Regions from separate parts of the Alteromonas sp. 38 genome, predicted to be linked through region 4. Evidence: predicted binding sites of a transcription regulator. Region 4 holds the regulator's gene; each other region holds the start of a gene.
What was found. The regulator sigma-54, encoded in region 4, starts transcription at its own class of promoters, with help from an activator protein. The targets are predictions, from matches to a motif close to GTTGGCACGNNNNTNGNNT.

Region 1: FLAVO9R_RS18890 (Tll0287-like domain-containing protein) is a predicted target of sigma-54. The motif match lies at 1,252-1,270, and genes of this name have one in related genera.
Region 2: FLAVO9R_RS16015 (DUF2726 domain-containing protein) is a predicted target of sigma-54. The motif match lies at 1,601-1,619, and genes of this name have one in related genera.
Region 3: FLAVO9R_RS12685 (FlgO family outer membrane protein) is a predicted target of sigma-54. The motif match lies at 1,698-1,716, and genes of this name have one in related genera.

What each region holds. Positions count from the first base shown of each region.
Region 1 covers NZ_LR733300.1:4,387,294-4,390,416, forward strand. Annotated here, with positions in the region: gene FLAVO9R_RS18885 (cytochrome ubiquinol oxidase subunit I) at 1-146, opposite strand, end outside; gene FLAVO9R_RS18890 (Tll0287-like domain-containing protein) at 559-1,176, opposite strand; gene FLAVO9R_RS18895 (sigma-54 interaction domain-containing protein) at 1,389-2,651, shown strand; gene FLAVO9R_RS18900 (hypothetical protein) at 2,735-3,123, shown strand, end outside.
Region 2 covers NZ_LR733300.1:3,695,904-3,699,026, reverse strand. Annotated here, with positions in the region: gene FLAVO9R_RS16025 (cobalamin biosynthesis protein CobD/CbiB) at 1-51, opposite strand, end outside; gene FLAVO9R_RS16020 (5'-methylthioadenosine/adenosylhomocysteine nucleosidase) at 58-771, opposite strand; gene FLAVO9R_RS16015 (DUF2726 domain-containing protein) at 933-1,520, opposite strand; gene FLAVO9R_RS16010 (hypothetical protein) at 1,664-2,059, opposite strand; gene FLAVO9R_RS16005 (helix-turn-helix transcriptional regulator) at 2,204-2,428, opposite strand; gene FLAVO9R_RS16000 (hypothetical protein) at 2,428-2,895, opposite strand.
Region 3 covers NZ_LR733300.1:2,926,616-2,929,738, forward strand. Annotated here, with positions in the region: gene FLAVO9R_RS12675 (FlgO family outer membrane protein) at 1-64, opposite strand, end outside; gene FLAVO9R_RS12680 (FlgO family outer membrane protein) at 67-831, opposite strand; gene FLAVO9R_RS12685 (FlgO family outer membrane protein) at 836-1,549, opposite strand; gene FLAVO9R_RS12690 (YfcL family protein) at 1,984-2,286, opposite strand; gene FLAVO9R_RS12695 (ATP-NAD kinase family protein) at 2,327-3,123, opposite strand, start outside.
Region 4 covers NZ_LR733300.1:834,075-837,197, reverse strand. Annotated here, with positions in the region: gene lptB (LPS export ABC transporter ATP-binding protein) at 1-520, shown strand, start outside; gene FLAVO9R_RS03560 (RNA polymerase factor sigma-54) at 596-2,080, shown strand; gene hpf (ribosome hibernation promoting factor) at 2,110-2,397, shown strand; gene ptsN (PTS IIA-like nitrogen regulatory protein PtsN) at 2,406-2,849, shown strand; gene rapZ (RNase adapter RapZ) at 2,888-3,123, shown strand, end outside.

The DNA of each region.
Region 1 (3,123 bases), 3.6 Mb from region 4:
TAAATTTCTTTGCCTGTCATTACATAAACGGATTCCATAATGGCAAGCATGAAACTCAACCCTAAGGTTAAGGGCACAAATATAAAGTGGAACATCGCAGTTAGCGCAAATTGCCACCGCGATAGCTCGACTAACGTATCGCTCATGGGTTTTCTCCCTAGTTAAAAAACAGTACGGCAAGCCGCTAAAATTCTTTTAAATCAATAACCTTAAAAATAAGGCCGCACCGTAAGACTTGTACTTCTGAAGGAGGTTTAGCAAGCTTTGCGCCAGCTATGGCACGATTGCCCATCACCACCTGTATTCCCTACCATGCGGCGCAATTATTCCATCAAGTTGGATTTACCGCCTTGATCCACCTCAAACAAGATGAGAGGAGAATGCGCCAAAAATGTCAATCAGTGCCATTTTTGACACAAAAAAGTGATATGAGCAGTAGCGGAAAGGTTTGAGAGTGGGGCGTTTACAGGAAAGGTGGGGAATGCAGGAAAAAATGCATGGCGTGCCGTTAACGGATGCCGGTAAAGACACGTTGCATTTCCTTGAAAAAAGAAAAGGCTATTCGGGTGAATAGGTAAGTGTAAAAGCACCTCTTAAACTTCCTGGCGCAAAGCCCGTTGCGGTGTCTTCAGGGTATTTTTCCCTAATAATACCTAACACCGCAGGATCCACGTTATTGCCATGACAAGCCGTACACACTTGCCCCGTAACAATCGCTGACATATAGCGTAATTCACCGGTTTCCTCATTCCAACGTGATGCCTCTAGCGGCATAGGCAATTGCTTAGATAAGGCATCTGCAAACTCGTGCAATTGGGTTTCTTCCCATCCATCTGGTTGGTTGTCTTGATTACGCACCCGCAGCGCGGTGCGCCCCACGGTCCAACCATCCTTCTTGAGTGCTTGCGCGATAGGCCCAGCGGCCACATAACATGCTTCTACACCTTCTTCTAAACCGCCCTTAGCTATCGCTTGTTGCAGCCGTGCTTTTAAAGCACCACCCAATGCTTTAGCATTGGTACGTGCTTGATTTAACTTGCCTTCGGGTCCTGCTAGTATGACGGCTTCCGTTTCCTGTTGTGTCGCTAAGCTGTCTTGCGGCTGCAGAGTTTTGGCCGACAGCCCAGTTGACAAAAGTAATCCACCTATTACACCAACCGTTAATGTCATTTTCATTTTTTTTCCTCGTACCGGAGAGTTACCCACCTACATATGTTGGGTTTGAAGTTACACACTTGTTCATCAACAGACCTACAAGGCGCGTGCCAATGTGATACCTTAAACCTAGATTAGTTATCTTGTGGGTTCGAATTGTGTGCATACGTCATGCATACCCAGCCCGTATTGCTAGGTGAAGCTGTTACATGAATATCTCGATTGTTCAAGCAATGATAGACGCCATCGATAAACCCGCTATTTTCATCAATCATCAATATGTAATAGAAGCGGTTAATCAGCCTTATCGTAATACCTATCCTGTGGATATTATTCCGGGAAATAGCCAGTGCTTTAAGGTGTCACACGGTAATACCAAGCCTTGTGATCAATGCGGTGAAAGTTGCCCTATTCAACAATGCAAAGAAACCGGCCGCACTGCAAGTGTGGTTCACATTCACACCACAAAAAGCGGTCAAAGCTACTGTGATATTCTCATGCGACCGGTTCACGATGCTAACGGCGACCTGCTTGGTTACTTAGAAATATTAGATAAACTCGCGTTCGCCTCAAATTACCCGACTAAGGGTAAAATGATAGGTGAGTCTGCCGCCTTTAAAGCGATGCTGAATAAAATTAATCGGGCCGCAAAATCCGATATAGCCGTGTTGCTTCAAGGTGAAACGGGTACAGGTAAAGAGCTGGTTTCTCATGCCCTGCATACCAGTAGCCACCGCGCCGAAAAACCTTTTGTAGTAATAGAGTGTACTGGGTTAGCTGATTCGCTTTTTGAATCGGAGTTATTCGGCTACGAGAAAGGTGCTTTTACAGGCGCGCAATCGAACAAGAAGGGGTTGGTTGATGCCGCCCAAGGTGGAACGCTGTTTTTTGACGAAATTGGCGATGTTCCTCTTACCATGCAAGTGAAGTTACTGCGGTTGCTTGAAACTCAAACCTACCGCCCAGTTGGAAGCGTTCAAGTTAAAAAAGCCGATTTCCGTTTAGTATGCGCTACCCATAAAGACTTAAAGTCCTTGGTGGAAAAAGGTGAATTTAGACAAGACCTCTACTACCGAATTGCGGGCTTCCCCATACACCTTCCGCCGCTTCGCGAGCGTCAAAGCGATATTGCCATGCTGTGCAGCCACATGTTGCATGAACTCCCCTCGAAAAAACGCTTACACAAATCCACTCTTGAAGTGCTAAGCCACTATACCTATCCAGGTAACATTCGTGAGCTTAAGAATATTGTGGAGCAAGCGTACTTATTGGCAGATGAAAATGTTATTTACCCCACAGACTTACCCGAGTTAGTCTGCGAGCCCACATCCCATAACAGCGCAAGTGTTCTCACTCTGGAAGCTGCTGAAGCTAAGTACCTAGAAGAGGTAATAGCAAAACATGAAGGCAGTATAGATTCCCTTGCCATAGCACTGGGTATCAGCCAGCGAACCTTGTACCGTAAGCTTCAAGCGTTAGGACTAAAGATTAAATAACACGCGGTAAAAACCCCTTTCAACATCCTATATTTAACGTATTATTAAGTAAGTTCCGGTAGAAATAGAATAGCGCTTTGCCATTGAAGTCATTATTTACACTGCTAGTTTGCCTAACCTTGCTATTGCAAAATGCGATGGCATTGAAGCTTGCGGCTGTAACAATGGAAAAGGCGCAGCAACTGACTACTGAATTGAATGACAGCAGTAACGATATAGAACTCATTTGTACTGGCAGTACCATGCGCTGGATATCATTAAGCGCTACTGAGCATGCCGGTGAATTTGTTTATGTTAGTGTCGATATCAGCAAGGTACCGGTAGAACATATCGACTGTACCAACAGTCTACTTTCTGATTTACCCAATGCGGTTACGGCTCCTGACTTTTCACTTCCTTTAATCACCTTTGTTCGCTTTAACAACCTAGCTACTGCCATTGCACAGCGACCCTACACGGCATACGCCTACGC
Region 2 (3,123 bases), 2.9 Mb from region 4:
CCATAATACCAGCACCGACTGATATGCTGATTGGGTCAGCAATGCTTCCATTTACTGCTACGCCAACGCTTTAATCATAGCCATAACAAGTTGCGCTGAATGTTTTGCTGCAGTATCCAAATATTCTTTAAAACTGACAGTTGATGTCTTACCCGCGATATCAGACAGCGAACGTATGACTAGAAACGGAACGTCAAGCATATGACAGGTTTGCGCTATAGCGGCACCTTCCATCTCGACGGCTTTCATTTCGGGGAAATTTTCACGTAGCGCTTCAACTGCTTCGTCGGTACCGATAAACGAATCGCCAGTACAAATAAGGCCACTGGTAGATTGGATATTTTCTAACTCGCTCGTTGCTGTTTTTGCGGCTTCAATGAGCGTATTGTCACAACGGTAGTCTTCAGGCATGCCAGCACACTGGCCTAGCGTGTAGCCGAAATGGGTTAGATCCACGTCGTGATGGATAACGTGGGTGGCAATCACTAAGTCACCAATGTTTAAGCTTTTATCGAACCCGCCTGCTGAACCTGTGTTTACCACAGCGTCAGGCGCGTACTGTTCAATGAGTACCGTAGTGGCAAGAGCCGCTGCAACTTTTCCGATACCACACTTTACCAGCACAACCTCAACATCATTAAGGTGGCCCTCATAAAAGGTTAAGTGCTTCCATGTGGTTTCTTTAAGGTTTGAAAGTGAAGCTTTAAGTAACGCAACTTCTTCATCCATTGCGCCTAGAATGCCAATTTTTTTTATGCCAGTCTCTTTCATGTATATACCGATTTATTCAGATGTTGGGGGAAGCAAAACTTGCTACAGATATGGTAATGAATTGTATAAGGAAATGAGGAAAACTGACAGGAAAAAGCCTTTGTCACCTGCTATTACAGCAATAATGGAGCGCAACAAAGGCTAGGGGAAAATAGTAAGTTTTACGCAGCTGCCACGCGGCTCGATCTTACTGGACGAGTCGGGCGCTTAGTCGGTTCAGGGTTGTGCGTAGGAAGCTGTGACATTTTTTGCTGAATTCTTCTATAAGGAATAAGCTTGTTTTCAAGGCATTCACGAATGTCGTCGACGGTATAGCCCGACTTCACCTTAATTCGAGCATGAGGAACACCTGCCGCATCTAATGCACCTGACACAAACCAATCGCGCTGAGTTTTGTAGCCCTCTTTCCCTTGGTTATGCACAAGGTCGATAGCTAATATCGGGCTCATGTCCTGCTTATCCACCAAGATAAAATCAAGTTGTCGCGATGAGGCTCTAGAAATAGCTTGGCTGGCCGTTTTCTTGTTGGCCGATTGCCTTACTGACACTATGTCACTCAAGCGTACACGGCAAATGATACGAAACTCTCGCCCCATGGCTTGTTCAATAAGGTTTAAAAATGAGTGTTCTACAGGAGTGAAAAGCTGTGGCTTTCGGCGAAAAGGAAACGCTACGCCACCATCTGATAATTTTATGGCGCCTAATGCCACCACAATAAGTAACATCATTAAAATAATTGCCAGTTCCATCATATTCCTCGCATATCAACGTGTAATGCGCGTCATAAAAATGACGCTTTTTTTGACACCACTGTGGTTCTTTACGGAATTTGCAAAGGCAGTGCCACATTGAACAAGGAGAGGAGCTAGGCGGAAATAAACCTTAAGGCAGGTTATGGCTTACTAATGATAAGTACATCTACTTGCGTGCCCATATTATCCGGTGACACCACAATACGAACCGAATCATCTGTTGCTGCAAGCATAGTGCGTTGGTTAACCGCAGGTTTTCTGACAAAATGCGGATAGGCATTTTGATAGAAGGCGATAACCTCTTCAGGTGCATACTTAGTAAAATAGACCAAGCTAGCTGGCATGCCCTCGTCGAATTGCTGACACTGACGTGCATTGGTCATTAGCGAGACGTCAAAAAAGGACGTAGGGCAAGACTGGGTAACAGGTACATTTAATGAACTGTTTGCGGTCACAGTATCGGCTAACGCGTGGTTCGCCATTGCTAGCCCGCCAAGTAAAATTATATTGATGCTTTTACGTAAACCGCTTGTCATTATTCTTGTTAACCAGTATTCACTCTTTATATCGATAATAGTGGGCTAACTATATAAGAGCAATAGATAAATAGTTGCACAAGGTATGTTCATAGCATGATGGGTATAGGGTGAAAACTATTGTGAACTGAGTTATCAATGCCACTATGTATTCTCTGTCGAATACTGAAACACCTCATTAAACGGCTTATCAAAGACCAAAGCAATTTTGAACGCCACTTCAAGTGATGGAGAGTATTTTCCTTTCTCGATCGCCATAACGGTTTGGCGTGTAACACCCACTTTCGACGCAAGTTCCTGCTGTGTCATTTCGTCTGAAAGAAAGCGCAAAGTTCTTATGTTATTGGTAATGATGTAATTATCAGTCATTAACTTTCTTTCCGGTAATAGTAAAGCTCAGTACCAAACCGGGTGACTTCCGATAACCAAAAAATCAGTACTAACTTCAGCTCAATAGGTGCAAGAGCATAATTGGTGTAGCTATTTTGCGCGTCAAAATCGATGTTACTGTTGATCATTTGTTGTATCACGCAGCTCACAATACCTACTGACAGTACCCAATAACCCGCATTATTCGCGGTAAGTCGATGATAACGCTCTCGTTCATCTTCAGGTGTATTGGCATCTTCTTGCTGGCTCATGGCTAACGCAATATGTAACGCTACCTCTAAGATAATGAAGGCAATAGTAATTCGCATGATGAGGGCGGTGGTGGTATCTAGGCTAGTATTTGGTTGCAAAAACATAAGTGTATATACGCTATCTCCATAAATAGAGGCGATCACCGCAGATACTAACAAAGACACCCACAAACTCTTCTCTCTGAACGAAATCATTATCTTTCTCCATGCCCTAGTAATGGTGGTTAAATTTTACTTTGTGTACGCTAAATTTAACTCAATGTTAAATATACTATACATTAGTGCTTGTAGAAAGCTAGCGGTAGGTTGTTACAAAGTTTGTTGTAGGTGAAGGTGCCCTGAGCGGATTTCTTTACAGCTTTAGATATACTGGCCACAAAAAAGCTCGCCTAAGCGAGCTTTTAAATAGATTACATACAACGA
Region 3 (3,123 bases), 2.1 Mb from region 4:
TACTGGTACACGCGGTGAGGTTAGCGACTAACCCCATTGCCAGCAAAGCAATAAGCCTTTTCATGATTAACCTCTACTTAATTTAACGCCATCACGCATGCCGTTCTTTTGGCTACCGTCGCTAGGGATCAACGCTTCTACCACATAAAATGGCACCAGCATTTGTGCACTCGCCACTACCGCGCGAGACTCTATGCCTAATATTCTGGCGTTAACTAACACGCCGCCTTGGTGTTTAGCCATGGTGCCCGTAAGTACGTAATCTATGGGTAAACTGCTGCTTAACTCTAAATAGTCGCGGCTAAGAACGAAGTCGCCACCGTCGGTAATACGAATGTAGTCTGTGGCTTTAAAATCGATAACGGGCACACGAAATTTATGTAACTCGTGAACAAATGATTCTGCCATTTGCTTACCAAGCAAATCCGTTTCTTGAAGATTGGTATCAATAAGCGCGAAATGCGTTACGCCTATAGGCGTTTTTTCATTCACATATTCCATGTTCGCGATAAGGTCTTGGGTCATATTTTTTACGTAATCACCAATATGCTTAGTTAGCGGTCGCCCTTTATAGGCCCCTTGAACACTCGAATAAAGTGTAGGTTGGCCCAAGGCGCCGAAAGCATCCATTCCCTCTTGCTCGTCTGACTGTTCGTCGTCTTCTTTTTGTGGTGAAGGACGGTCTATCGCCATAATATCTACTACATTCATGGCCGGTCGAGACGTTTCTTCAACTGCCACTTCTTCTTCGCCTAACATCATAGAGCAACCGCTCAGGGTTAACGTTGATATTGCTAGGATACATGCCGTGCATTTAAATAGTGCGTTCATCCCGTTACCTTCCACCTTCAGTTCTGTACAGTCGACCATTACGGCTCGTCACTCGCTCTTCTTCCCAGAAAATCTCAGCGGGAAAAAAGCGGGTAGCTGCCGCCACCACGTCTTTATTTCTAACATTGATAATTCTTGCGTTAACCACAGCCCCAGACTGTTGGTAAACCAAGGTACCTGTTATATAGAAATCGACCCGTTCGATATCGGACAATTGGTCGATATTGCGCGTAAGTACTCTATCGCTTTCGTCATTAACAATTATATCGTTCGAAAGCTTAAATTCTTGAGTAGTAAAACCACGTTTTGTGGCTTCGGTCATCATACCCTGTTCTAATTGATGCCCTAACATCATCAATGGATGTTGATCATTCTTGTTGTATTTCATGGTATCAACAGGCACAAATCCCGCCACGGCATAGCGCGCTTGCCTAGAAGGTCGCAAATCGGCAAACAGCTCATTGGCTAAAATGTAGGTGTGATATTCAACATTCCCAAGGGCTGGAATCGCCAAGGGATCAGACTGTGACATTTGGGCTTTAGGGTCGTTCGACGATTGACAGCCGCCAATGATGGCAAGTATTAATCCGGCAGAAATCGCTCGCGAAGTGTTGCGCAAAATACAGCGAAAGGTACAGCGCACCGTGCAGTACCTTGCTCTTTTGGGTGTGTTACTAGCGCTACGCTTGTAACTCGCAAGTTGAATTAAACCGAACATATATTCACCTAGAAATAAGCCATTTGTAAAAAGCGCGTTGTGTCACACTACTTGTCTTTTCTTGTCAACAACAAGAATTAGCAATATTCGCACCACAACCTGTGGGGGCGTGTCATGTAGCGCATAAAGACTGAAAAAAGGTTAACGCTAACAAGTGCCGAGCTAAAGCAAGCGATGTCAGAAAGCCTATAAAACACAGCCGTACGCCGCATTACTCCGCTACTTGGGGGCTTAGAGAGAATGTATTGTAGTTAGCAACCTTTAGAAAAGGAACGCCAATCAACGTGGCTGGGTGTTTAAAATAACACCAACGATTGAGAGAAAGTGAGGGTGCCTAAGCGGCAAAGCCATGCCGCTTTCAGGCGTAATTTGCCGGATAATTATTCCGTTTCCAGATTCCACGCATAGCGCTTTGTTGTGCGACATTTTGGCGCTTAGCTGCGCGCCTGGTCAAATAATCGTGACCAAAGGCTCTTAACCTGCGCAGCATCATCGCCCTCTAGTTCTTTGTTGTTAAATGCGGCTTGCAAGCTTGCTGCCATATCTGAATCTAGTTGCTGCATAGTTGCGCTGCTTTGCATTTCTAGCTGACGAGACACCACGGCGAAATGGCCTTGTAAGTAACTGGCTGTAAACAGCTCATCGTCACTACCATGATTAACTACATCATCTAACGCAGCCTCTATCGCTGCAATTTGGTTTACTACTTGTTGGGGGGCTGAAGCCGGAGGTAACACGTATTTCTCCTATTCTTAAACGTAATCTAAAACTTTAAAACTATTCGGCGTTATAAAGAACCTTGTCTTTGTAACCGGTAATAATGGTGAACGCACCTTGTAGCGATGCATCTAACTCAGCATCGCCAGAATCTAATCGTAATGGTTTATTACCAAGCGATTGTAACTTTTGTTTAGTCGCAACAACCCGCATATTTTCTTTGCCAATAGCGCGGATAAAGTCTGGGCTAAGCTGTTGATTTCCACGCCCCAAAATATGCCCTTGCCCTCCGATAACGGTTAACACCACTTGGGTTGGCTTTCCTTGGGTAAGCGAAAGCAATTCAGATGCAGTTACATCGCTGGCTACAAGCGCTTTGTCTTGCAACACATCAACACCTAGTAGGGTATTTTCTAAACCCAGAAACTCCATAACCGCGCCTACGGTAGAGCCCGACCCCATAACAAAATAGGTGTCTGTGTTGTCGTCCATTAATTCGCTAATGGTAGCGGCAATGTCATCGAGGACGAGCGCTTCGTCCTCTTTACCACCCATTTTTACTGCTTGCACGTAGGTTAGTTCGGCGGGTACTCGCATCTCGCCATAGTGTTTTGCTATCACTTTTCCGGTTCGAAATGCGTTTTCATCGATATCTCGTACTTCGCCTTCCATCACACTGACAATTTCGCCCTTGATCATTTGGCTAATAACCTGCCCTGCGGCAGACGGGGTAACACAGTAAACGCCCGAATGGATTTTACATCCCGCCGGCACACCCAGCACCGGCACTTTGTCACCCACAATTTTACATACATTGCGGGCAGTACCATCGCCACCAGCAAATAAAATAACATCAA
Region 4 (3,123 bases):
TGAGCCCATGCACGAGCGTGCACGACGCGGAATTGGGTATTTACCGCAAGAGGCCTCAATTTTTAGAAAATTGACGGTGTTTGAGAACATCATGGCTATCTTACAGACCCGTAAAGGGTTGAGTTCAGCGGAACAAGAACAAGAAGCCGATGCGCTACTTGATGAATTTAATATCAACCATATACGTAATAGTACGGGTATGAGTTTATCCGGTGGTGAACGTCGCCGGGTAGAAATCGCGCGAGCATTAGCCGCTGATCCGCAATTTATTTTGCTTGATGAGCCATTTGCTGGTGTTGATCCTATATCGGTTAATGATATAAAGAAGATCATTCAACATCTTCGTGACAGAGGAATTGGAATCCTCATCACCGATCACAACGTAAGAGAAACACTGGATGTGTGTGAGAAAGCGTATATTGTGAGCCAAGGCGAACTCATCGCGCAAGGGACAGCAGAACAAGTTTTAAGTAATCAGAAAGTAAGGGATGTATACCTAGGAGAACAATTCAGGCTATAGTTACTGTAACCGAATTGTCATTTTCAGTTTTAAGCACGGGTATATTCACAACAAGAGTTTAAAAATAAGACGTAGATGAAACCATCTTTACAGCTAAAGTTCAGTCAACAACTTACCATGACACCGCAGTTGCAGCAGGCAATCAAGCTGCTGCAGTTGTCTACGCTCGACCTGCAACAAGAGATTCAGGAAGCACTAGACTCAAACCCACTTTTGGAAGTTGAAGAAGGCGGCGATGACCATCCTGTTGAGAAAAACAACATGGACGGCGACGACCCTTCTGTAGAAGCTGCTCCTACTGCATCTAGCGATTCGTTAGAAGCAGGTGACGCGCTTGAAAAGAACGACCTTCCCGATGAACTGCCAATCGACAGTACGTGGGATGAGTATTACTCGGCCTCTTCTGCTCCCGCCCCTGGTCCATCAAATAATGATGACGACCAACTGTTTCAGGGTGAAACCACCGACAATATTCAAGACCACTTGCTATGGCAAATGCGGTTAACCCCGTTTTCGGATACCGACCGCGCCATTGCTACCGCCATTATCGACTCAATCGATGAATCTGGTTACCTGAACGTCCCCATCGAACAGATTTTAGAATCAGTGAATTCTGACGACGTAGAAGAATTGGTGGAAATGGACGAAGTTGAATGTGTACTCAAACGTATTCAAATGTTCGACCCTATCGGTTCAGGTTCGCGTACACCGCAAGAATGTTTGCTTGTACAGCTTCGCCAGTTCTCAGACGATACGCCATGGCTTGCAGAAGCAAGACAACTTATCAATGAGTACTCGGACCTACTTAGCAGCAAAGACTACCGTACGTTAATGCGCAAGAGCCGTTTGAAAGAAGATCAACTTCGCGAAGCCATGCGCTTACTGCAAACGTTGAATCCTCGTCCAGGTAGTGCATTAATTACCAAAGAACCGGAATACGTTATTCCTGATGTTTCGGTAAACAAGAAGAATGGCCGCTGGGTGGTAGAACTTAACCCCGATAGCTTGCCAAAGTTAAGCGTAAATCAGCAATATGCCGCTATGAGCAGACGCTCTAAAAACAGCAGCGATTCGCAATTTATTCGCTCACATATGCAAGAAGCCAAATGGTTTATAAAAAGCCTTGAATCAAGGAACGACACCTTGATGAAAGTAGCAAACTGTATTGTGCAGCAACAAATGGGCTTTTTCGAGCACGGCCCAGAAATGATGAAACCAATGGTGCTAAATGATGTCGCAGAAATGGTAGATATGCATGAATCCACCATCTCACGTGTCACCACGCAAAAATATATGCATACCCCACGTGGCATATTTGAGTTGAAATATTTCTTCTCTAGTCACGTAGCAACGGAATCTGGTGGTGAGTGTTCATCTACCGCTATTCGCGCACTAATTAAAAAGCTTGTGGCTGCGGAAACGCCCAGCAAGCCATTAAGCGATAGCAAGATTGCTCAATTGTTGGCCGAACAAGGCATCAAAGTTGCCCGGCGGACAATAGCAAAATACCGGGAATCATTATCGATTCCGCCGTCAAACCAACGCAAAAGCCTTATTTAAAGGCCTTGATAATTTAAGGAAGACGAAATATGCAAATCAACCTTACCGGTCATCATGTCGAAATTACTGATTCTTTGCGTAGCTATGTCGATACTAAGTTCAGCAAACTAGAGCGTCACTTTGATCACATATCTAATGTGCATGTCATCCTGAACGTCGAAAAACTTAATCAAAAAGCCGAAGCCACCATGCACCTCAGCGGAGCAGAAGTGTTTGCTTCATCACATAACACCGACATGTATGCGGCGATAGACAGCATGATCGACAAGCTCGACAGGCAAGTTATCAAGCATAAGGAAAAGCTGAAAAAGCACTAAATATTAGTATGGAAATTCAAGCCATAGTAAGTTTGGACCGCACCGAGTGTGCGGTTCAATGTAACAGTAAAAAACGTATTCTAGAGATTATTAGCGACATTGCTGCTAAAAATAATCCCGACATCGATCAGGCCACAGTGTTAAATAGCCTACTCGCCCGTGAACGAATGGGAAGTACGGGTATTGGCAATGGTATTGCATTGCCTCACGGTCGATTACCGGGCTTAGAACACGTTATCGCCATTATTGTAACCAGCAACCCTGCCATCGATTTTGATGCGCTTGACGATCAGCCCGTAGATATATTCTTTGCCCTGTTAGTGCCTGAAGAGAAAACAGAAGGTCACTTACAAACACTTGCTACCGTTGCGGGAAAACTAAGTGATAAAGAAACGGTGAAAGCCATTAGGCGGGCCTCCACCAGTGACGACATTATTACGGCTTTAAGCTAATAAAGCACAGCACCATATTTTAAAAGGGAGAAATGCAGGTGAAACTGATTATTATCAGTGGTCGATCCGGTTCGGGAAAATCAGTTGCACTACGTGCCCTTGAAGATTTAGGCTACTATTGCGTAGATAATATTCCGGTTAACCTTCTCCCTACCCTTACTCATACCGTGGTTGATGAATATGACCAAGTCGCGGTAAGTATCGATGTAAGGAATCTGCCAAAAAATCCAGCGGACTTGGTAGAGATTTTAGATTACCTACCCTCGTCTTGGTC